DNA from 2 places in the Mesobacillus sp. AQ2 genome. Region 2 is predicted to be linked to the other one. Evidence: a T-box and tRNA genes for the amino acid it is inferred to sense, from the RefSeq annotation. Region 2 holds a T-box; the other holds one or more tRNA genes.
The links. A T-box is a leader RNA that pairs with one kind of tRNA and senses whether it is charged. The one in region 2 lies ahead of argS (arginine--tRNA ligase), so its partner is inferred to be a tRNA-Arg.
Positions count from the first base shown of each region.

Region 1 (11,360 bases), 2.3 Mb from region 2:
GCTTGTTGGTACCATCGATACAGAGCGTGCAAAACAAATCATGGAAAACCTGCTAAAAGGTGCGGTTAAACACCGTTCTGAGGTAGTTCTTATAGATATTACAGGTGTTCCTGTCGTAGATACGATGGTTGCCCACCATATTATCCAGGCAGCGGATGCTGTCAGGCTTATTGGTGCCAAGTGCATGCTGGTCGGAATCCGTCCGGAAATAGCCCAGACCATCGTCAACCTGGGCATTGACCTGAACCAATTTACAACGAAGAATAACTTGAAAAAAGGAATAGAAGCAGCTCTTGAGCTGACAAATAAAAAAATCGTTTCACTGGAGGGAGCAAAGTGAGAATACCTATCCTAAAGCTGGATGATTGTCTGTTGGTCTCCATTCAATGGGAGCTTGATGACCAAACTGCTCTTCAATTTCAAGAGGACTTGCTCCATAAAATTCATGAGACAAGTGCCAATGGTGTCGTCATTGATTTAACCTCAATCGATTTCATCGACTCTTTTATCGCCAAAGTCCTTGGAGATGTCATCAACATGTCCAAGCTTATGGGTGCGATTGTAGTCATAACAGGAATCCAGCCTGCTGTAGCGATAACGCTAATTGAATTAGGAATCGGACTTGATGATGTCCTAACTGCATTAGATTTAGAAAAAGGTTTGGAGAAATTACAACAGGAATTGGGGGAATAGCTGAATGGACATCCAATCCTGCGTAACGATTATCAATGAATGGGACATCGTGGCCGCGCGCCAGCTTGGCAGGAATGTAGCGAAAGAGCTTGGTTTCGGCACGGTTGACCAAGCAAGAATCACCACAGCCATCAGTGAATTGGCCAGGAATATTTACTTGTACGCCGGAAAAGGACAGATTTGCATCGATAAACTGTATGACGGCGGAAAAGCGGGATTGCGAATCAATGCAGTAGATAGCGGCCCAGGTATTAAAGAAATACGCCAGGTCATGGAAGATGGTTATTCAACATCAGGAGGACTTGGAGCCGGCCTTCCCGGGGTTAAGCGTCTTATGGACGAATTCGACATAGACTCTACTCCTGGACAAGGAACACAGATCAAAGCAACTAAATGGCTCCGTTAGGGGGAAACAGTATGGATTTCCGAGAAATGATGGAATCAAAGTATCGGGATATTCTTGACAATTATATAAAAGAGCAATCCGAACAAGCATTATATGCGGGACAGAAATTCAGCCGGAAGTCGATAGAGCACAAAATCGCACCGGAAGAAATCATCAGCCTGCATAAAAGCTTGCTTCTTGAAATGTATCCTGAACTACCAGAGGATATTATGCATTCCTTTGACATTCTCCTCGAAGTGATGATTGGTTATGGTATTGCTTACCGTGAGCATCAAAGCTTAAGGCACCAGCAGGAGGAATTAAGGTCCGAAATGGAAATTGCCGCTAATGTCCAGCAAACCCTGCTTGGCACGAATATCCCTACCGTTCCCGGTATCGATATCGGCGCAATCAGCGTCCCTGCAAAGCATATGAATGGTGACTATTTCCATTTTGTCCAGGATGAGAATGACAATATCAGTGTTGCGATCGCTGATGTAATCGGAAAAGGGATTCCGGCAGCGCTTTGTATGTCCATGATTAAGTATGCGATGGACAGCCTGCCAGAAAACCGGCTTGATCCGAGCAGCATCCTGGAAAACCTGAACAGAGTCGTTGAACAGAACGTTGACCCAAGCATGTTCATCACAATGTTTTATGGAATGTTCAATCCTTCCAACAACATCTTCTATTATGCTTCCGCAGGGCATGAGCCTGGCTTCTATTATGATTCCAAAAAGAAGGAATTCTCAGAGTTGGTCGCAAGAGGCTTGCTGTTAGGAGTGGACAAACGGACAAAGTATACCCAGTACGAAAAAGAAATACTTCCTGGGGATATGGTGATCCTGATGTCTGACGGAGTGACTGAGTGCAGGACGGAAGAGGGTTTCATCGAAAAGGAAACATTAATCGGATATATAAATAAATATATTCACTTAAATGCTCAGGAAATTGTCAATAATATCTTTAGGGAACTTGAAAAACTTCAGCATTTCCAATTGCGGGATGATTTTACTTTGATCATTTTGAAAAGAGATGTTTAATCAGAACCCGAAACGGGTAAATCAAAAGAGCAATTGAATTGTAAAGGGTGGGTCATTTATGAATATTTCGATAGATGTTAAAGAAACAGAATCTAAGTTAGCAGTTAAAGTAAACGGTGAAATTGATGCATATACAGCTCCACAGCTTCGTGAAAAGCTTTTCCCTTTATCTGAAAAAGAAGGTGTAAAGATGGTTGTTGACCTTTCAGAGGTCAATTATATGGATAGTACTGGGCTTGGAGTATTTGTAGGAGTATTCAAGAACGTCCGTGCACACGACGGTGAGTTCAAGATCGTCGGCTTGTCCGAACGTTTGCAGAGACTTTTCGAAATCACCGGCTTGGCCGACATTATCGATATAAACAGCCAGATAGAGGGTGGAGTGCAATGAACCAGTCATTTGACTATATTGAGATGAAAATCCCGGCTAAACCGGAATTTGTAGGTGTCATTCGTTTGACCCTTTCTGGTATTGCAAGCCGCATGGGTTTCTCCTATGACGAAATTGAAGATTTAAAAATTGCGACCAGCGAAGCATGTACCAACGCTGTGCAGCATGCATATAAAAACAAAGAGAATGGCGAAGTTATCATTGGTTTCGGATTGTATGAAGACAAGCTTGAAGTGATGGTTGCAGATAATGGACAAAGCTTTGACTTCCACTCAGCGCGCCAGGGCCTCGGTCCTTATGACCAGAATAGTTCTGTGGAATTCCTTCGCGAAGGAGGCTTGGGACTGTATCTGATCGAAACCTTGATGGACGAGGTTCGGATCCATCACAAAGAGGGCGTCACGGTCTTTATGACCAAGTACCGAGAAGGAGAGCAGGTGGAGAGAGATGCAGAGACAATCTCAACCTAAGCAGAGGCCAAAAGAAGAGATTAATGAATTAATCAAAGCCTACCAGCTACATGAGGATGCAGACGCCCAGAATGAGCTGGTTCTTCATTATCAAAACCTTGTCGAAACCATCGCGAGAAAGTACTCGAAGGGAAGGTCATTCCACGAGGATATTTTCCAGGTTGGAATGATCGGTCTTTTAGGCGCAATCCGCCGTTACGATGAAACATTCGGCAAAAGCTTTGAAGCATTTGCCGTGCCGACCATCATTGGTGAAATCAAAAGATTCTTAAGAGATAAAACGTGGAGTGTTCACGTACCGCGCAGGATAAAAGAACTTGGTCCTAAAATCAAGACAACTGTAGAAGATTTGACCACCCAGCTGCACCGCTCTCCTCGAGTGGATGAAATCGCAGAAGCACTTCAGGTTTCCGAAGAAGAAGTGTTGGAAGCGATGGAGATGGGGAAAAGCTACCAGGCTTTATCCGTTGACCATTCTATTGAAGCCGATTCTGACGGCGGAACAGTCACCCTGTTGGACATCGTCGGAAATATTGATGAAGGCTATGAAAAAATCAACCAGAGAATGGTTCTCGAAAAAGTACTTCATGTACTGAGCGAGCGCGAAAAGTTAATTATCCAATATACCTATCTTGATAACCTGAGCCAGAAAGAGGCTGGTGACAAGCTCGGTATTTCACAGATGCATGTATCAAGACTTCAAAGAAGGGCAATCAAAAAGCTTCAAGAAGCGATTCATGCGGAAAACAACAACTCGGAGTATATTACATGATCCAACAGTTCAAGGACAAAATAGAACTTTATGCTTACCAGACAATCAAAGAAGGTAAATTAGAGTGCGGTGACAGTTACTATTATACAGCCACCGATGATTATTTTGTCTGTGTAGTAGCAGATGGACTCGGGTCAGGACAATACGCGCATGAAGCATCTGCGGCGGTCGTTTCAGTAGTCGAACAGCACCATCATGAAGATGTTGATACACTCATGAAATACTGCAACAACATTCTGGTGCAAAAACGCGGGGCTGCTGTATCGATCTTCAAGGTCTACTTCGAAAGCCGTCAATTCGTGTACAGCTGCGTCGGGAATATCCGCTTTTTCCTCTATGCGCCAAACGGCAAATTGACGTATCCTTTGCCGGTTACAGGTTATCTTTCAGGGAAGCCGCAAGTATTCCACACCCAACGATTTGTTTACGAGCCAGATTCAAAATTCCTGATCTACTCAGATGGGTTTGATATCCATGGCGCAAAAACACTTTTGAAGGGATACCGGTCCGTAGCAGCCGTCGCGGAACAAATCAAAAGGGAATACGCAAACTCAATGGATGATGCAACTTTTATTGTGGGAAGTCTACTATAGCCGGTGGACTTCTTTTTGTTTTATATAGATGTCTTTCACAATTCATTAAAATCCTTCCGGGCAGAAGCGAAACTGTAAACCTCACCCCGGTTTTGGTACACTATTAAGGTATCAAGAAATACCAATATGATAATGGAGGATTGTCTCTTGACTCAAACAATGGATAAGCAAGACCAATATGTAAAAATCATTGCCAAAGAGCAATCGTTAGCAGCGAAACAGGTGCAAAGTGTGATTTCATTGATCGCTGAAGGGAACACGGTCCCGTTCATCGCCCGATATCGGAAAGAAATGACTGGCGCCCTTGATGAAGTGCAAATTCGCGACATCGTTGAAAGATGGCAATACATACAGAACTTGGAACAGCGTAAAGAAGAAGTCATCAGGCTGATCGAGGAACAGGGAAAGCTGACAGACGAACTTAAAGCGAACATAGAAAAATCGATCAAGCTTCAGGAAGTAGAAGACCTTTACCGTCCGTACAAGCAAAAAAGAAGGACGAAAGCAACCGCCGCCAAAGAGAAAGGCCTTGAGCCTCTTGCTCAATGGATGCTGGAATTCCCTGTTAGCGGCAGTCTTGAAGGTAAGGCCGGGGAGTTTTTATCAGAAGAAAAAGGCGTTGAATCCGTTGAGGACGCGATTGCAGGCGCGAAGGATATCATTGCCGAAATCATTTCCGACGATGCAGAAAGCCGTAAATGGATTAGAAGCGAAACCTTTAAGACAGGCTCTATTGAATCTGCCGTAAAAAACGAAGAGCAAGATGAGAAAAATGTTTATGAGATGTACTACGAATACTCCGAACCGGTCAGTAAAGTAGTCCCTCACAGGATTCTTGCGCTCAACCGAGGTGAGAAAGAAGACCTTTTAAGGGTGTCAATCAAGCCGAAAACAGAGATGATCATGAGTTATCTGCAGCGTAAGTGGATTTCCAAAAATCATTCTGTAACAACAACTTCGGTAACAGAAGCGATTGAGGATGCCTACAAACGCTTGATCCAGCCATCAATTGAACGTGAAATCAGGAATGAGCTCACGGAAAAAGCAGAAGAGCAGGCGATCCATATCTTTTCCGAAAACCTGCGCAAACTGCTCCTTCAGCCTCCTTTAAAAGGAAAGGTCGTTCTTGGAGTAGACCCTGCGTTCCGGACAGGCTGCAAATTGGCTGCTGTCGATGAGACCGGAAAAGTTTTATCGATCGGTGTAATCTATCCGCATACATCGAGTGCTAAAAGTACCGAAGCACGGGACAAATTCATTAAAGTCCTGAAAGATTACGATGTAGAAATGGTGGCCATCGGCAACGGTACAGCTTCAAGGGAGACGGAGCAATTCGTATCAGATATTCTAAAGGAACTGGATCGAGAAATTTTCTATCTAATCGTCAATGAAGCAGGCGCAAGTGTCTACTCCGCATCTGACCTTGCCCGTGAAGAGTTCCCGAACTATCAAGTAGAGGAAAGAAGTGCCGTTTCGATCGCACGCAGATTGCAAGATCCCCTGGCAGAACTCGTGAAAATCGATCCTAAATCTGTTGGTGTCGGTCAATACCAGCATGATGTAAGCCAGAAGAAACTATCCGAATCCCTGACATTCGTTGTAGAAACGGCAGTTAACCAGGTGGGTGTTAACGTAAACACAGCCTCATCATCATTGTTGCAATATGTATCAGGACTATCAAAGACGGTTGCCAATAACATCATCAAGAAGCGAGAAGAGGAAGGGAAGTTCACGAGCCGGGCACAGCTTAAAAAAATCCCGCGCCTTGGAGCCAAGACCTATGAACAGGCAATTGGATTCCTTCGTGTCATTGACGGAAAAGAACCGCTTGACCGCACTGGCATCCACCCGGAAAGCTATGGCGAGGTAAAGCAGCTGCTTGACAGTCTCGGATTTAAAACGTCTGATCTAGGGACATCCGCACTGAAGGATGCTTTAGGGCAAATCAATATCGATCAGACAGCTGACCAGCTTGGAATCGGTAAACTGACGCTTAAGGACATCATTGACGCTCTCGTCCGTCCAGAAAGAGACCCGCGTGATGAACTTCCAGCTCCGCTTCTAAAGAAAGATGTTCTAAAGCTGGAGGATCTAAAACCAGGGATGGAGCTTCAGGGGACTGTAAGAAATGTAGTGGATTTCGGAGCTTTTGTGGATATCGGCGTTAAACAGGATGGCCTTGTCCATATCTCCAAACTAAGCAACCGCTTTGTAAAACACCCATTGGATATTGTCTCGGTAGGCGATGTAGTAACAGTATGGGTAGACAGTGTAGACCAGAAAAAAGGCCGTGTCGCTTTGACAATGCTGAAGCCCGATCAAGCAAAATAAAGAAGACTGCAGTCAATCCTGCAGTCTTTTTCACTACTCCTGTTTCTTTCTATAAAAAAACCAACATTGATTTAAGAGTTTGATTTGATAACGATTTTTTTCATAGAAGGCTCGTTTCATTTGATTCTGGAACCAGACTGGCATAAACAATACCTCCTTAAGATAAATACGGTAAAAGGTAACATTAATATATGCTATAATGGGTTGTCAGGTTTCTAAAAAGGCAGGAGTTCTTAAATGACAGACCAAGAATTGCAGAATCTTGTTAGTAAAATCTCAGATGACTATTTCCAAAAGCCTTTCAGGCATAAAGCCTTCTTCAATTCCCGACTTCGAACCACCGGCGGCAGGTACATGCTGAATAGCCACAATATCGAAATTAACAAAAAGTATTTCGAACAGCTTGGAGAAGAGGAGCTTATCGGTATTATCAAGCATGAGCTTTGCCATTACCATCTTCACCTGGAAGGGAAAGGCTATAAGCATCGAGACAATGATTTTAGGAAATTGCTCAAACAAGTAGATGCACCCAGATTTTGTTCCACTCTGCCTGAGGAAAAGAAACGAAAATCAAAGAGCCAAAAGTTCCTGATTTATCAATGCAGCAAATGTAAGTTGGACTATCGCAGGAAAAGATCCATTAACACTTCAAAATATGTTTGCGGAAAATGCAGGGGAAAGCTGGTCAAGGTCAAAGAAATAGTTGTAGATTAAGGTTTCCAGGCATTCAAGCTCGGGTTCGAAAAATATTAAAAACATGGTTGACTTTTGCTGGGCTGCTCCCTATAATAGTAAGAGTCGATAAGACGTCATCATGAAATAACGCAAGAAGAAATGCTGCTATTCCGCAGTAGCTCAGTGGTAGAGCACTCGGCTGTTAACCGAGCGGTCGTAGGTTCGAATCCTACCTGCGGAGCCATTAATTTTTTCGAGGTATGGGGAAGTACTCAAGAGGCTGAAGAGGCGCCCCTGCTAAGGGTGTAGGTCGGGTAACCGGCGCGAGGGTTCAAATCCCTCCTTCTCCGCCAGAACATTTCATATATGGCCCCTTGGTCAAGCGGTTAAGACACCGCCCTTTCACGGCGGTAACACGGGTTCGAATCCCGTAGGGGTCACCATTTGCAAAAAAAACAAAAAATATCTTCAATGGTCCCGTGGTGTAGCGGTTAACATGCCTGCCTGTCACGCAGGAGATCGCCGGTTCGATCCCGGTCGGGACCGCCATTTTCATTGGGCTATAGCCAAGCGGTAAGGCAACGGACTTTGACTCCGTCATGCGTTGGTTCGAATCCAGCTAGCCCAGCCATTTTTTTGAGCCATTAGCTCAGTCGGCAGAGCAGATTGCTCGCTGCATTGAGTTTTCTTCCCTGGCAATCTGCGAGAAAGACCGAAGGTCTTTTGAGCATCAGATGCGATGAGGGAAAATAAATGGGTGGATACAATCTTTGTTCCACTTCAAAAATGAGCCATTAGCTCAGTCGGTAGAGCATCTGACTTTTAATCAGAGGGTCGAAGGTTCGAGTCCTTCATGGCTCACCAGTTTTTTTACAACAGTTGAAAAAACTTTCTCTGGATTCTGCTTAGGCGGGATGATATTAATACGCGGGTGTGGCGGAATTGGCAGACGCACCAGACTTAGGATCTGGCGCCGCAAGGCGTGGGGGTTCGACTCCCTTCACCCGCACCATTAATTACCTGTTGATTAATGCGTTTGAATCAGTTAAGATATAAACCTGTCATGTTATGCGGTCGTGGCGGAATGGCAGACGCGCTAGGTTGAGGGCCTAGTGGGGGCAACCCCGTGGAGGTTCAAGTCCTCTCGGCCGCACCAAAAAAGATATTGACACACTTAAACGATTGTGTTAATATATATAAGTTGCTATTAAAACATTATGCGCCCGTAGCTCAATTGGATAGAGCGTCTGACTACGGATCAGAAGGTTATGGGTTCGACTCCTTTCGGGCGCGCCATTATATTTTCTCTTTATCGGGGAGTAGCTCAGCTTGGTAGAGCACTTGGTTTGGGACCAAGGGGTCGCAGGTTCGAATCCTGTCTTCCCGACCATCAGCAACTAATATCATATGCGGGTGTAGTTTACTGGTAAAACCTCAGCCTTCCAAGCTGATGTAGTGGGTTCGATTCCCATCACCCGCTCCAGTTTAATTGTTCTTTGAAAACTAAACAAACAAGCGTCAACAAACAATAAATTATCATGCTTCTATTAATAGAAGACATGAGCCAACGTTTTAACTTATGAGCTAACTCATAACTCTTTCTTGGAGAGTTTGATCCTGGCTCAGGACGAACGCTGGCGGCGTGCCTAATACATGCAAGTCGAGCGGATCTTCATTAGCTTGCTTTTGAAGATCAGCGGCGGACGGGTGAGTAACACGTGGGCAACCTGCCTGTAAGACTGGGATAACTTCGGGAAACCGGAGCTAATACCGGATAATCCTTTCCCTCACATGAGGGAAAGCTGAAAGACGGTTTCGGCTGTCACTTACAGATGGGCCCGCGGCGCATTAGCTAGTTGGTGAGGTAACGGCTCACCAAGGCAACGATGCGTAGCCGACCTGAGAGGGTGATCGGCCACACTGGGACTGAGACACGGCCCAGACTCCTACGGGAGGCAGCAGTAGGGAATCTTCCGCAATGGACGAAAGTCTGACGGAGCAACGCCGCGTGAACGATGAAGGCTTTCGGGTCGTAAAGTTCTGTTGTCAGGGAAGAACAAGTACCGGAGTAACTGCCGGTACCTTGACGGTACCTGACCAGAAAGCCACGGCTAACTACGTGCCAGCAGCCGCGGTAATACGTAGGTGGCAAGCGTTGTCCGGAATTATTGGGCGTAAAGCGCGCGCAGGCGGTTCCTTAAGTCTGATGTGAAAGCCCCCGGCTCAACCGGGGAGGGTCATTGGAAACTGGGGAACTTGAGTGCAGAAGAGGAGAGCGGAATTCCACGTGTAGCGGTGAAATGCGTAGAGATGTGGAGGAACACCAGTGGCGAAGGCGGCTCTCTGGTCTGTAACTGACGCTGAGGCGCGAAAGCGTGGGGAGCGAACAGGATTAGATACCCTGGTAGTCCACGCCGTAAACGATGAGTGCTAAGTGTTAGAGGGTTTCCGCCCTTTAGTGCTGCAGCAAACGCATTAAGCACTCCGCCTGGGGAGTACGGCCGCAAGGCTGAAACTCAAAGGAATTGACGGGGGCCCGCACAAGCGGTGGAGCATGTGGTTTAATTCGAAGCAACGCGAAGAACCTTACCAGGTCTTGACATCCTCTGACAACCCTAGAGATAGGGCGTTCCCCTTCGGGGGACAGAGTGACAGGTGGTGCATGGTTGTCGTCAGCTCGTGTCGTGAGATGTTGGGTTAAGTCCCGCAACGAGCGCAACCCTTGATCTTAGTTGCCAGCATTCAGTTGGGCACTCTAAGGTGACTGCCGGTGACAAACCGGAGGAAGGTGGGGATGACGTCAAATCATCATGCCCCTTATGACCTGGGCTACACACGTGCTACAATGGATGGAACAAAGGGTCGCGAAGCCGCGAGGTGAAGCCAATCCCATAAATCCATTCTCAGTTCGGATTGCAGGCTGCAACTCGCCTGCATGAAGCCGGAATCGCTAGTAATCGCGGATCAGCATGCCGCGGTGAATACGTTCCCGGGCCTTGTACACACCGCCCGTCACACCACGAGAGTTTGTAACACCCGAAGTCGGTGGGGTAACCTTTTGGAGCCAGCCGCCTAAGGTGGGACAGATGATTGGGGTGAAGTCGTAACAAGGTAGCCGTATCGGAAGGTGCGGCTGGATCACCTCCTTTCTAAGGATATTGCCTAAGGGCAATCGGAATGCGAATCTTTCGATTCGTACTGTGGATGTAATCCACATAGTTGTACGCTTGTTTGTTTAGTTTTGAGGGAGCAATTCTCTCAAGACTTTTTTGTTCCTTGAAAACTAGATAATCGTAAGTAAGAAGAACCAAGAAGAAAACCGAGTGATCGCCATTTTAGTTTTCTCTCTATTCAATTAGAGAAATGACCTTTTAGGTTAAGTTAGAAAGGGCGCACGGTGGATGCCTTGGCACTAGGAGCCGATGAAGGACGGGACTAACACCGATATGCTTCGGGGAGCTGTAAGTAAGCTTTGATCCGGAGATTTCCGAATGGGGAAACCCACTGTTCGTAATGGAACAGTATCTTTACCTGAATACATAGGGTATTGAAGGCAGACCCGGGGAACTGAAACATCTAAGTACCCGGAGGAAGAGAAAGCAAACGCGATTCCCTGAGTAGCGGCGAGCGAAACGGGACATAGCCCAAACCAAGAGGCTTGCCTCTTGGGGTTGTAGGACACTCTACATGGAGTTACAAAGGAACGGGGTAGATGAAGTGGTCTGGAAAGGCCCGTCAGAGAAGGTAAAAACCCTGTAGTTGAAACTTCGTTCCCTCCTGAGTGGATCCTGAGTACGGCGGGACACGAGAAATCCCGTCGGAAGCTGGGAGGACCATCTCCCAAGGCTAAATACTCCCTAGTGACCGATAGTGAACCAGTACCGTGAGGGAAAGGTGAAAAGCACCCCGGAAGGGGAGTGAAAGAGATCCTGAAACCGTGTGCCTACAAGTAGTCAGAGCCCGTTCATGGGTGATGGCGTGCCTTTTGTAGAATGAACCGGCGAGTT
Region 1 is NZ_CP126080.1:238,297-249,656, forward strand. It holds gene QNH36_RS01285 (RsbT co-antagonist protein RsbRA) at 1-340, shown strand, start outside; gene QNH36_RS01290 (STAS domain-containing protein) at 337-693, shown strand; gene QNH36_RS01295 (anti-sigma regulatory factor) at 698-1,099, shown strand; gene QNH36_RS01300 (PP2C family protein-serine/threonine phosphatase) at 1,111-2,121, shown strand; gene QNH36_RS01305 (anti-sigma factor antagonist) at 2,180-2,512, shown strand; gene rsbW (anti-sigma B factor RsbW) at 2,509-2,982, shown strand; gene sigB (RNA polymerase sigma factor SigB) at 2,960-3,754, shown strand; gene QNH36_RS01320 (PP2C family serine/threonine-protein phosphatase) at 3,751-4,347, shown strand; gene QNH36_RS01325 (Tex family protein) at 4,507-6,678, shown strand; gene cmpA (cortex morphogenetic protein CmpA) at 6,712-6,822, opposite strand; gene QNH36_RS01335 (SprT family protein) at 6,916-7,392, shown strand; tRNA gene QNH36_RS01340 (tRNA-Asn) at 7,523-7,597, shown strand; tRNA gene QNH36_RS01345 (tRNA-Ser) at 7,616-7,706, shown strand; tRNA gene QNH36_RS01350 (tRNA-Glu) at 7,722-7,796, shown strand; tRNA gene QNH36_RS01355 (tRNA-Asp) at 7,827-7,902, shown strand; tRNA gene QNH36_RS01360 (tRNA-Gln) at 7,910-7,984, shown strand; tRNA gene QNH36_RS01365 (tRNA-Lys) at 8,142-8,217, shown strand; tRNA gene QNH36_RS01370 (tRNA-Leu) at 8,281-8,365, shown strand; tRNA gene QNH36_RS01375 (tRNA-Leu) at 8,424-8,509, shown strand; tRNA gene QNH36_RS01380 (tRNA-Arg) at 8,573-8,649, shown strand; tRNA gene QNH36_RS01385 (tRNA-Pro) at 8,667-8,743, shown strand; tRNA gene QNH36_RS01390 (tRNA-Gly) at 8,763-8,836, shown strand; rRNA gene QNH36_RS01395 (16S ribosomal RNA) at 8,953-10,502, shown strand; rRNA gene QNH36_RS01400 (23S ribosomal RNA) at 10,728-11,360, shown strand, end outside.
Region 1: it encodes a tRNA-Arg, which carries the amino acid that the T-box ahead of argS (arginine--tRNA ligase) is inferred to sense. The anticodon was not compared.

Region 2 (13,116 bases):
CTATTGTTACATAGGAAGACATCGGGCTGTCAAAAAACCAATATGACCTTTCCAAATACATTGATTGATGTACGAAAGAAACGATAAAGATTCCAATTGGTACAGATGCGAAGAGCAGGATTACGGCTGCTGTAATCAATAGACTCCCTGCACGATCAGCGTTATGTGCGCTCAAATCATTATTCCCCTTTTCTATTTCTATATCTCCATAATATATATTCAATATTAGTAAAAATTTCCCTTCTCCGAAACAACTATTTCTTAAAATTATTCCAAAACAAGGAAGCCAAGTGGAGACAGCAGGAATTTATGGACATATCCCTATTTTTGTTGATGCACAACGAAATTACCACGTAAAGGAAGATACTTCCCATGATCTGCAGAAAGACTTCCTACCAAATGACAATACCATCTAAATTTGAAAAAAAAACCAAGCCGAAATCATTGCCGGCTTGGTTTTTCCAATTTATTTTCTTAAATTTTCCTTGTCCTTCATTCTGTTTTGCTGGTCGGGAACCCTGCCTTGATCTTTGAACTCATCGATCTTTTTTTCTTCACCTAATTTTTCACGTTCATATTCGACAAGGCTCTGCTGGTTTTTTTGCGAGTTTTCCACGGCATTTCCCTCCTTGTTATTGTTAATATTCTATTCCCTTACAAAAAGGGACCAAACACGACTCTTGTGATTGTTGCCAGATCTTGAAAGGGAATTATCCATTTCATAACTGCCATCACTTTCATGGCCTTTTTGAAATTTTATATGATATCAAGTTCTTCAAGGGGATTTATATATGAACTATGTTTACTTCCCCTGTTTATATGGTAATTAAAAATAACACAGAGGTAATCTATCAATTTGCACTACATTTAGAAAGGAAAATGTTTTATGAGAGAAATAACAGTAACTGTAGACTTTCAGGGGAAAAATTATTTAACGAATGTTATTGCCGATCGTGATACATCCGAAGAAGAAATCATGGAGATGGCAAGAAAGCAAGTTAAAGAACAGTGGTTGTTTTACTCCTAAATATTCACACAAATCAGTAGCTTACTCGAATTCAAACAAGCATTGATGGGTCTTAATTAGATTTATACAATCGAAAAGGAGGTTCAGTTTACAAGGACTGAACCTCCTTCTTTAATGGCTTTTTTCAAATTGCTGATTTAAAGTACTTTTTTAGTTTTTCATAAACTGGGGATGTACAAAAGGAGATGGCATTTTAAAAATACCTTGTGGAAGAAGGGGAATAAAATTCGAGACAGTATTTTACTCTTCATACAGTTCAATAGGCAATCCATCGGGATCGGCAAAGAATGTAAATCGTTTTTCAGTCAGAGGGTCAATCCTGATTTTCTCCACTTTTAACCCTTGACTTGCAAGATAATCAACATGTGCAGAAAGGTCCTTCACAGCAAAAGCTAGATGCCTGAGTCCTGCTGATTCCGGATAACTCGCCCTCGCAGGCACTTCCGGGAAAGAGAATAATTCAATCTGGAAATAGTCACCTACACCTAAATCCAATTTATATGACTCACGTTCTTCCCTATATACTTCCGAGATGACCTTAAAGCCCAGGATCTTTGTATAAAACTCCTTGGATTTTTCATAGTCAGCACAAATAATGGCGACGTGATGAATTTTTTCTAACTTCATCGCAATCTCCTTTTACCTTGCCCATTTAGTAATGGTGATTTTCGTACCAGATCCTGGCTTTGAATCAATATCAAAACTATCCATTAACCTTTTTACTCCCGGAAGGCCTGCACCAAGTCCCCCAGACGTCGAAAAACCATCCTGCAGAACCATCCTGATGTCGTTTATTCCTGGTCCATTATCCGCCGCAGTTATCTGGATTCCTTTTCGGCCATTTTCATTCAAGACCTGTATCGTAATCTGGCCGCTGCCTGCATAAAGGTATATGTTCCTGGCAAGCTCGGAAATCGCAGTCGTGATCCTTGCCTGATCAACCCCTCCAAATTGAAGCTCTTTTGAAACTTCTCTCCCTTTTTGTCGGGCAAGTACTATATCAAATTCATTATTTATGTTTATTACAAACGATTCTGTCATATGGCTAAACCTCTAACAAATGGCTTAATATCGAAATTCCTTGTTCAAGATCCAGAGCAGTGTGGACATTTTCCAATGTGATGCCCAACTCGATCAAAGTAATGGCGACCGCTGGCTGTATGCCTGTCAGGACCGCTTTTGTGCCCATCAAGCTTGTCATGACAATGACATCACCCAAAACCTTTGCAATAAATGAATCAATCATATCTACAGAAGTCAGGTCGATCACAACACCTTTGGCTCCTGTGTCTTTTATTTTATTCAACAAGTCCTCCTGGAACGTCAGTACGGTCTGGTCATCCAATTCCACTTGTACAGAAACCAGCAGGTAGTCTTTTAATTTTAATATAGGAATCCTCACTTTATTTGCCTCCAAATCATTAAACTCACCAGAAATCCACTTTTGCATTTACAAAGAAGAATTTAATTGGATTATACGCTATGTAATAAGTGCATTACAAATTAAAAGCAGTATTTATATGACTAAATGCGGTTTGACCAATAAGAATAAAAAAATTAAAAAACCTCCCAAAAAGGAGGTTTCAATCACAAAAAAACGGGTATGTGTTAAAAAGCAGTTTTTGCACCAAGATAACGAGGTTTCCAGTAAGAGTTATTCATATCACTGATTTCGACTCCTCTGGAAGATCCTGCATGAATAAATTGGCCATTGCCGAGATAAATACCAGCATGGGATGGACCGGCTTTATATGTTTCAAAGAATACTAGGTCCCCTACACGTGGTGAAGAAACAGACTTGGTCGCATCCCAAATGGAGGCCACTGTTCTTGGAATGGAGATTCCCGCCATATTATAGACATAGTTCAGATAACCAGAACAGTCAAATCCAGATGGAGTGCTGCCAGCCCAAACATATGGAACTCCAATGTATTTTTTTGCTTCAGCAATCAATGAATTCACCTGTGAAGTTGAGTTATATGATGCAACTACAGGTGCAGATGCTGTGGAGACCTTTGTAGCAACAATAGTTGCAGCCGCCCCTGATAATTTTAATACCTGCCCAGGGAAAATAAGGTCAGATTTAAGATTATTAATAGACATCAACTGCGAGAGCGATACATTATGGCGAGTTGCAATAGATGATAAATTATCACCGCTACGGACTGTGTATGTGCTTGATGTACTTGCAGGTGCAACAGAAGCTGGTGCAGCCGCAGATCCTGAAACCTTCAATTTTTGGCCAGGAAAAATGACATCAGAAGTTAGTCCATTCAGTGATTTTAGTCCACTGATAGACATTCCGTATAATTTTGAAATTCCCCATAAAGTATCGCCGGACTTCACGATATAACCATCGACAGTCGTGCTTGTTGCAGCAGTGGTTGAGTGACTATGAGGAGCCAGGACTGAAAGTTTTTGATTTACATAGATTATAGAACTTGATAGGTTATTCCATTTTTGTATATCTTTAATTGCAACATTATATGTGTTAGAAAGCTTCCATAAAGAATCACCAGATTGAACTGTGTGTAATTTTTCATGAGCACTTGCAGAACCATTGAATGATGTAAATAAAAATCCGGCTGTTGCAGCCACCGTCAGAATTTGTTTTTTCATGTTGAGCAACTCCCTTTGATTTCGATTACAAATTAATAGTAGAGTTTCCCAAACTAGTTTTGAATCTATAAATTTTGGTTTCAAAGGAAATGTTTTCCTCTGTGAAATATTCGGTTTTATTTCCAGAAATACTACTAATCCTTTAAATATCAGGGATAACAGCCTGTTTTTTCCACTGGTATTGTATTATTTGTAACAAAAATGCAATATAAGCTTAACTGTTTTGTAATTTAATTACTCTATGTAACAGTTCCTATAAGATTGTATTACAAGGGAACAAAGAACTAATAACATGTCAATAAGGTGAAATTTTCTCATTACAATTCATCGTTTAGCAATGAGTAAAGCCCACTGTAGAATCACACAGTGGGCTTTACTTTATTTCATTTCATGTTAGAGATTTCGTTTAATCAACTGTTCAGCAGCCTGGTCAACCTGCTGGCTGTTTCCTTCCTGCTTAGCGGCAGAGGCAATTTGACTGATTAACTGGCTGCTTTCCGGGTTAGTGGAACTTGAAGCATGATAACCGGAATTAGTATTTGTTGTTTTGGAATCAGTCATGCCTGAAGTAATTTCTTTTGCGAATTCCGTTAAACCCGGAGAAATGGCCCGATTTAGTGAATTCCCCGTGTTTGTATTCTGAAAAAGCTGCCTCATTCCATTTCCCATTCGATTACGGAAAGCAAATGCAGCAGCAGCACTTGCTACAACACCCATTACTGAATACGTCATGGAGCGAGATTTCTTGCGTTTATACCCGAACATCTTCATCAGATTTTGAGGTATATTCGAATTCATTAACGCAGACATCCAAGCGGATCTATTCATCGGCAGCACCCCTTTATGAATTAGAGGGGAAATATCCCCTCCACCCTTTAGTATTAGGTTCTGGTCATTCAATATACCGGTAAAAGTTTTACAGTGAAGTCAGTTTACTCATTAAGGTAGGGTTTCAATTTGTGTATAGCCTGCTGCAACTTTTCAGCGTTTTTACTATACATTTGTTTTACTATAGAAGACTCTGTTCCGAGAGCAAATAATTCTAAATCTGCCTGGCATTTATTCATCATAGCGAGCAATAGCTTCCTTGGCTGTGGAGAAGGAATCTCAAACTGATCATCATAAGTATCAATGGTAAGCTTTCCGAATGAATCCACCTGTCCCAAAAAGACATTATCAAGCGTTACACCTAAGTTTGCTAATTCTATATCCAGCCACCCTCTGTTCTTGCCCGCCGAAGTTAACGAATCGTTCAGAATATTCCCGTCCATGATTACAGTATAGGGTTCTTTCTCTGGAGCTACTGTCAGATTCAAATCTTTAGCGGTTAAAGGCTGTAATTCTTTTTTTAAAAGGACACTTAAGTCTCCTTTTGGTTCAAGAACTGCGAATTCAACATCTGCTGTTTTAAATACATTCTTCTGACGCAATAAAGAATTCAATTCATCGATCGTATATTTTTCTTTCTTAAGATTTTCTTCAAGGACTTTCCCGTCTTTAATTAAAACTGTTGCTTTTCCCTCGAATATATCACGGAACTTTTTGCTCTTAATTCCAATAAGGTCATGGAAATATGTAAATGCACCAAATACCATAATCGCTAAAACACCATGAAAAAAATTACCATCCAGTCCCATGATAACTTCGCCCGCAATACTCCCGATTGTTATGCCTGATATATATTCAAAAAAAGACAACTCTGAAAGCTGTTTTTTTCCGCCTATCTTTGTGATTGCGTACAATGTGATTGCAAACAATATAGATGAGACGAAAATATGTGTGTAATCATTCATTGCTTCACCTTCTAGCTTTTATATTGGGGCTCTTCAATTTCCACCTTGATTTTTCGTTCTTCTAAATCTGTTTTGATTTCCGTGATGACCAGCATGGTTTCATGGAAAACCCTGCTTGCTTCTGGAATCGTTGAGTTTAATGCCATTGCAGACAGTTGCGCTTCTATCCCTTTTATCGTTGATAAAACTTGATTCACATTTGAACCTACTGTCATTTATCATCACCTCTATAATGTAGAAGAGGGCGGGTTGCCCTGCCCTCCCTGTCCAGCCTACTGATTATATTGTGGTTCCTCTTGTTCAATTTCTTGCAGACGAGGCTGAAGACTGTCAATAACCGCTTGTGTCTGCTGTGCAGCAGTTTGGTAAAGCTGCTTTGCCTGCTGATTTTCTGTCCCGAGCGCAAAAGTTTCCAAACTAGCCTGGGCACTTTTCAAACCCGCCAATGTTTGTTTTACCTGAGCACCAACTGTCATCGTATCCCCTGCTTTCTGAAATAAATATGGTACTGTTTTATTATTGCTACATTCCCTTGAAATATTCCCTGCTTTTATCTTTTTCCGATTTCCCAATTGAAACCATTATATCCAAAAAAAAAGCCATTGCGGCCGTTATGATTTTAGGATTAATCTTCATTCACTTGTATCCTGATGTTGTAAAGTGCGTAGCCAACTTCCCATTTGGCCCGGATTTCCATTGCATAATCTCCCGAAGAGACTTTTGCTTGGGCAAGATTTAATGGTAATCCATCCAGGCTTTTATATGCGAGTCCTCCTGTATTCATATCCCATAAATAGCAAGTAACAGAAATTGGTGAATGCTCAAATTGCATGTTGATGCTGTCATTGCGATTGACCATAATGGGAGGAAATTCTCTTACAAATACAGCAGGATCGGTATTGGAATCTGCCGCTGTTGCCCTCCCCCATTTTCTCAAGGAGTAGGTCGTAGCTTTTACCTCCACCTTTTGACTGTCTACAGTCATTTCTAATTCAGGAGGAGTTGGTTTATAGCTTTTATATGTATTCCAGCCGATGATAATGGCGAACAATAATAAAGCCGAGATTCCCCAAAATATTGTTTTCACCAAACTCCTCCTTTCAAAAAATCAAAAATATCACATCTTATTATTTAGACGGTTCCGCTGGGAAGTAAGTTTCATATTTCCAGTATTTCGCGTGTCTGATTGTTTAATGTACTTCATATTCAAAAACCATTTGTCATTATTGTGTAACATTCCTTACATGCAAACTCACCCGGCTAAACTATAATGAATGAATAAATAATGAAAAGTTGGTGATGAAAGTGCATGGAATTGGACATGCTCATTCCACTGGCAGCCATCCGGGTGCAATTGATTTCAACATGAATCCTTATATTGTTATTTGGGAAGTGACAAGGGCTTGTCAGTTAAAATGTATCCATTGCCGGGCTGATGCACAAAACAGGCCTGACCCAATGGAATTAAGCCCGGAGGAAGGACTGAAGCTGATCGATCACATTTATGAGATGGGTAACCCAATGCTTGTGTTTACAGGCGGAGACTGTATGATGCGAGAGGATCTTTTTGAACTTGCTGAATATGCGGTGAAGAAAGGCATGCGCGTGTCAATGACACCAAGCGCTACAGATAATGTTACAAAAGAAAAAATGGAAAGAGCCAAGGAAGCTGGACTTTCAAGATGGGCTTTCAGCTTGGATGGTCCCACTCCTGAAATCCATGATCATTTTCGTGGAACTCCCGGTTCATTCAATCTGACAATCGAAAAAGTTAAATACCTAAATGAATTAAAAATGCCTTTGCAGCTTAACACGGTCATTTCACGGTATAATTATGAGTACCTTGAACAAATGGCTGAACTGATGAAAGAACTTAAAGTTGTGATGTGGTACATATTCCTTTTGGTTCCTACAGGCCGAGGCCAGCTGGATGCCTGCTTGACACCTGCAGAACATGAAAAAGTTTTCCGTTGGCTGTATGAATTAAGCAAGACTGCTCCATATGATATTAAAACGACGGCAGCCCAGCATTACCGCCGGGTTGTTTTCCAACAAAAAACCAGGGAACATAGCGTTAACAAGGATGAAATCCGGTATGAAGACACATTAACGAAAGATATGGCTTCTGTCATCGATGGCCTGAAACGTGCTCCAAAAGGGGTCAATGATGGCAACGGCTTTGTTTTCATTTCGCATACGGGAGATGTGATGCCATCCGGATTGCTTCCTTTAGTTGGCGGAAACGTTCGGGATAAGCCTTTAGCGGACATTTACCGCGATTCCCAAATCTTTAAGGACCTGCGTAATCCTGATCAATACAAAGGAAAATGCGGTGTTTGCGAATTCCGCTATGTCTGCGGGGGTTCCCGTTCAAGAACCTATGCGGTCACAGGAGACTACATGGGCAGTGAGCCATTCTGTGTCTATATCCCCGAGACAATGCGCAAAACGAAATCGCCAATCTAATGCCGATAGCTCCTGATAAAGGAGCTATTTTTATTTGGAATGCTGTTCTAATCCCAAGCCACAACATTAAAGAGAGTCGAATAGCAACACAACATTCTTATTTGATCAATATTGACACTTTTATGACTTCCTTTTTTCTGTGACATAAAGCACGGAAAACACCACCAACCAAGTTTTACAATAAAGTTAACGAAAGGATGGTGCAAAGATGACAATCAAGATTGATCAAGAAGCATTTAAATGGTTTGAAAGAGAATTCGACACACCAAAACCGTTTCACATCCGCCTTTATCCTCAATATGCCGGGTTTGGCGACAAGAATAAGGGCTATAGCCTGGCATTTTCGCTAGAAACTCCTGCCATTGCCGCCGAACAGCAGATAATTGACGGTATTACCTTTTATGTAGAGTCAAATGACACCTGGTTCTTTAATGAGACAGATGTAGAGATCAAGTACAGTGATACTGCCGGTGAAATATTCACCAAATACAATGAGCATCATTGATCATCAATATATATAACAACAATCATTGCATTAAAATGAAGCGGGGCTCCTGGCAGAACCAGGAGCTCTTCTTACATTTCCTCTGGAGCCTTGATTCCCAAAAGTCTCAGGCCTTCTTCGAGAACGATGCTGACTGCATTCACCAAAGCCAGCCGTGCATCTTTCTCCTCATTTTCTTTCAGGATCCTTACCTCTCCATAATATCTATTGAAAGCCTGGGCGAGATTCAATACATATTTTGCGATTTGAGATGGATCATTATTGTGGCAGGCTCTTATGACAGTTTCAGGGAAATCCATAAGCTCTGTGACAACTGGCCATTCAGCCGCACCTTCAAGCTTGATTTCCACACCAGTTACTGGACTTGCTGCCTTTCTTAAAATGGTTTTAGCCCGGGCATTTGTATATTGTACATATGGAGCTGATTCTCCTTCGACCCTCAACATTTCCTCCAAGGAAAAATCAATATCATTCATTCTAAAATTCTTCAGGTCATGAAAAATGATTGCTCCTGTACCCACCATAGCAGCTGTTTCTTGCTGATTCGGGAGTAAAGGATTTTTTTCCTCGATATTCTTTTTAGCCAGCTCAATCGAGTCTTTAAGGACATCCTCCAGTAAAACAACTTTCCCTTTGCGCGTTGACATTTTCTTGCCATCTTTCAGCATCATTCCAAAAGGAACATGGATGATTCCATCCGCCCATTCAAAATCCATTTTTGCAAGAACCGCTTTTAACTGTTTAAAATGAAGACTTTGCTCATTTCCCACAACGTATAAAGATGTAATAAAAGAATGCTGATCATATCGATACTTGGCCGCGGCCAAATCCCGGGTCGCATACAATGTGGCACCGTCTGATTTTTTAATCAGGCAGGGTGGCAGGCCGATATCTTCCAATTGAACGACCAGAGCCCCATCTGATTCGTCAAGAAGCTCTTTGTTCCTTAGCATTTCAACAATAGGCTCCATTTTATCATTATAGAATGCTTCTCCAGCATATGAATCAAATTCAATCCCCAGCAGCTCATAAACCTTCTTGAACTCTTTCAATGATTCTTCCTTGAACCATTTCCACAATCCGAGTGCCTCTACATCTCCGTTTTCAAGACGCCTGAACCAATTTCGGCCTTCCTGCTCGAGTTCAGGATTGGTTTCTGCGGCTTCATGAAACTTTATATAAAGGGCCAGAAGCTCCTTTATCGGACTCTCTTTCACTTTCTGTTCACTGCCCCAAAGCTTATAGGCCGTAATTAGTTTGCCAAACTGAGTCCCCCAGTCTCCAAGATGGTTTATTTTAAACGTCTTGAATCCACACTTTTCATAAATTAGTGAAAGAGAATTTCCTATAACGGTAGAACGTAGATGCCCCATAGAAAAAGGTTTGGCAATATTAGGGGAGGAAAGATCAATTGTCACCGTATGTTGACGTCCTCGATTATAGTCCCCGTAATGGTTTTTCTTTTCTGTAATTTCATTGAGGATATAAGCTGCTGCTTTTGATTTATCCAAAAAAGCATTCACATACCCGCCAATTGCTTCAAAACGATCAAAGTCAGATTCATTTTTGGACTGTAATTTTTGGCTAATGTCTTTGGCAATTTCCACAGGTGACTTTCTCAGGGCTTTTGCCATCTGGAAGCAAGGAAAGGCCAAATCTCCGTGTTTCAGAAATTTTGGTTTTTCGATCAAACGTTCAATATTCTCATCAGATAGTATTCCTTTTAGTTCTTGAGCGAGTAATCCAGAATATTTTTTACGGTATTTCATTGTAGACCTCCCTTTAAAAAATAAAAAACCCCCGCCTCTAAAAAGAGACGAGAGTTTTATCCCGCGGTACCACTCTAATTGTTCCTGAAAGGAACCTGCTTTCATTGATAACGGAGTTCATTCCGGCCATCCCTAATGGTTTTCAGGAAGGCATCTCAAAAGTGCGCTTCATTACCCTATTTGCACCAGGCTTTCACCGTCCCCGGCTCGCTAACTCAAAAAAGGATAACTACTCTCTTTCTCATCGATTAGATATTTTTACCGTTATAAACAACAACTATGATCGATTGCAATCATTTTTTCACAGCCAAAACTGTATCAAATTCCTGGGTTGAACAATTGTTATCATCAAAGGTTTCAATATAATTTCCACCTGTATAATCTCCTATTACCTTCCGCCAAAAACTTCTCGCTGGTTCGTTTTTCTCGACCTGGATGACACTCCATCCGCCAGGAAATTGATCAAACAGCCTGGTAGCGACAATTCTGCCGAACCCTCTTCTGTAAAATTTCCTAAGGATAAAAAATTCGAGGATGACATTGGGTTCCCCGCTTTCAACCATGGCAAACCCAGCATATTCACCTTCATGTATGATGAAGAAAGCATGAAGATTCATATCAGTCCAATATGGTTTCAAATCAAACGGTGCGTAACTTCCGTTCTCCTCAAGCCTGATTTCCTGAAACAACGTAAACTCGTAGATATAGAATTGAATCAGATTCTGAAGGACTGCTTCATCCTCCTGTTTCACACGTACCAAATCGATCACAAGGATTCCCCTTTTTGAAACTGAATTTTTTATTTTAATTATTCGTTGATAATAAAGGAAAATCCTCTTTTAACCCGCTTTCATTTTTATTCCTCTCTGTCAGGATATGAATATTGGTAGGTAAGTTCTTTCTCATCTTTTGTTATCTCAACTATTTCCATCCCATCAGCAGATTCAAAAATATAGGATGGTCCCTCACCTCCAGTATGCTTCCAAACACCTGTTGCCTGGATCTTATCAAGATAATCTTTCATGTTTTGATCGGTACCTCGGTCCCAAGTATATTTTTCTGTGCCCCCATCGATTTCTGCCGGCCGTAACCCTACTGGATAAGGGAGCTTCCCATAGCCATGCACAACATATAGCAGCTGTTCGTGTTGATAAGGGGCTGGATTTTTAAGATCAAGTGACCCAATAATCTGAAATATTTCAGCATATTCAAGCTTTGGATAATCAAAGCTGAAATATAAAATATTCTTGCCCGCTTCCACAAAAAAGTGGTAACGGAGGCTGACATCCATCATTTTTACATGTTCGATATATAATGTTGTAGGATAGGGAAAATTCTGCAGTTCTTTTTCAACATTCATCGCTTTGGAACTGATGATTTCCTTCTTTTTACGGTCATTCACGAATTCGGCAAAACCAACCTTTTCAGATTCTCCTTTTTTGTAAAATTCATAACCATCTGGACTTCTTTCACTATATATAGTTTCTAAATCCCATTTCAGACTGAACTCATTTACAGCATGTGATTGACCTGATCTGTCTTCATGTTGATCATAATTTTGAACTTGAAACAACAAGCCAGCAGATAAAAGCAGAAATAGCGACGTAAATACAACGTTTTTCAAATCGAATGTTCTTTCCTTCTTTTTTTGTGCTTTAATAGTTCGAATGGATGACCTTATTTTCAACCTCATTCTATCCCTTTCGCATTCACCTGGTGTCAGCTTTTTCAGCAATTCCCATTGTTCATCAGAAAATTTGTTCATTGTGTCCGCCTCCTTCCGCTATGTCCTTTTTCCTTAGTTCCGCAAGTCCCCTGGATAGTGTTTTCCTTATTTTTGATTCAGACCAGCCTAGGATTTCGACAATTTCTTTAGTGGAACAATCCTCGATTTTTTTCAGCGTGATCACAAGCCGGTGGTCAGGTTTAAGCTGTTGAATTGCTTTAAGGCTCCTTTCTACCGTATCTCGGTTTTCTATATATTTTTCGATATTTAAAGGTGATGCAATGTCTTTCCCCTCAGAAAATAACGTGATACTCCTTCTTCTTTTCCGCCTGCGTATTTCATCGAATACGAGGTGCTTTGCAATACTAAAAAGCCAGGTCTTCACACTCGCCCTCTTTTCAAATTTCTCGAAGGACGTATAAGCACGCAGAAATGTATCATGAACGAGGTCCTCACAGGATTGGCGATCACCCAGCATATAATAGATAAAACGGTAAAGATCTTTATAATACAATTCATACCATTCCATTACTTTTTGTTCTTTTAAGTTATCGCTAATTGTTGCCCACCTCATTTCCTTTATCTATACGATAGGTCGAAGAAAATTCAATAATGTGACACTTTTTCTCCTCTTTTTTCCATTATAAAATAAAATGGGCCGTTACCTTGTTAAGATAACGGCCCATTTTTTAATCTTCTTCTATTTCCCATGTATGTTCGAATTGTATACAGCCTTTTAATGTTTGTGCAACCGGACATCCTCTTTCGAAAACATTCAACGCCCTTTCGGCTGCTTCCCTTTTGCCAGTTGGAATCTTAAGTATATAGTGACAACTGATTTTCGTTATTTTCAATACTCCTTCAGGTGCTTCAATTGTACCTTGTACCTGTGCCTTTACTTTATCGGGTGAAGTCGGTATTTTACGCGCCTCCAGCGCGCCTGATAGGGTGCCGACCAGTCAGCCCCCTGCAGCAGCAACGATGTGATCCAGGGTTGAAGGGTATTCCACTTTAGGATTGACACCGTAGAATTGTTTTACACCGCCGTGTACACCGAACAACAAAGGTTCCTGGAAACCATCAATGTAGGCTTCTCTAATTTTGTTGGGAGTATCTTTTTGAATTACCGTTATTTTTGTTAAGGCAATTGGGTCAGACAATGAAACGATCCCTCCTTTTTTAGTTATTACAACCATAATAGAAAGATTAGT
Region 2 is NZ_CP126080.1:2,785,863-2,798,978, forward strand. It holds gene QNH36_RS13940 (hypothetical protein) at 1-175, opposite strand, end outside; gene QNH36_RS13945 (hypothetical protein) at 467-616, opposite strand; gene QNH36_RS13950 (BA3454 family stress response protein) at 887-1,027, shown strand; gene gloA2 (SMU1112c/YaeR family gloxylase I-like metalloprotein) at 1,268-1,654, opposite strand; gene QNH36_RS13960 (anti-sigma regulatory factor) at 1,667-2,068, opposite strand; gene QNH36_RS13965 (STAS domain-containing protein) at 2,073-2,477, opposite strand; gene QNH36_RS13970 (C40 family peptidase) at 2,636-3,646, opposite strand; gene QNH36_RS13975 (hypothetical protein) at 4,040-4,474, opposite strand; gene QNH36_RS13980 (DUF421 domain-containing protein) at 4,579-5,439, opposite strand; gene QNH36_RS13985 (DUF1657 domain-containing protein) at 5,451-5,654, opposite strand; gene QNH36_RS13990 (DUF1657 domain-containing protein) at 5,712-5,915, opposite strand; gene QNH36_RS13995 (hypothetical protein) at 6,065-6,526, opposite strand; gene QNH36_RS14000 (TIGR04053 family radical SAM/SPASM domain-containing protein) at 6,739-7,905, shown strand; gene QNH36_RS14005 (HesB/YadR/YfhF family protein) at 8,114-8,410, shown strand; gene argS (arginine--tRNA ligase) at 8,482-10,179, opposite strand; T-box leader at 10,220-10,433, opposite strand; gene QNH36_RS14015 (GNAT family N-acetyltransferase) at 10,473-10,949, opposite strand; gene QNH36_RS14020 (hypothetical protein) at 11,036-11,944, opposite strand; gene QNH36_RS14025 (RNA polymerase sigma factor) at 11,928-12,479, opposite strand; gene QNH36_RS14030 (OsmC family protein) at 12,595-12,864, opposite strand; gene QNH36_RS14035 (hypothetical protein) at 12,865-13,065, opposite strand.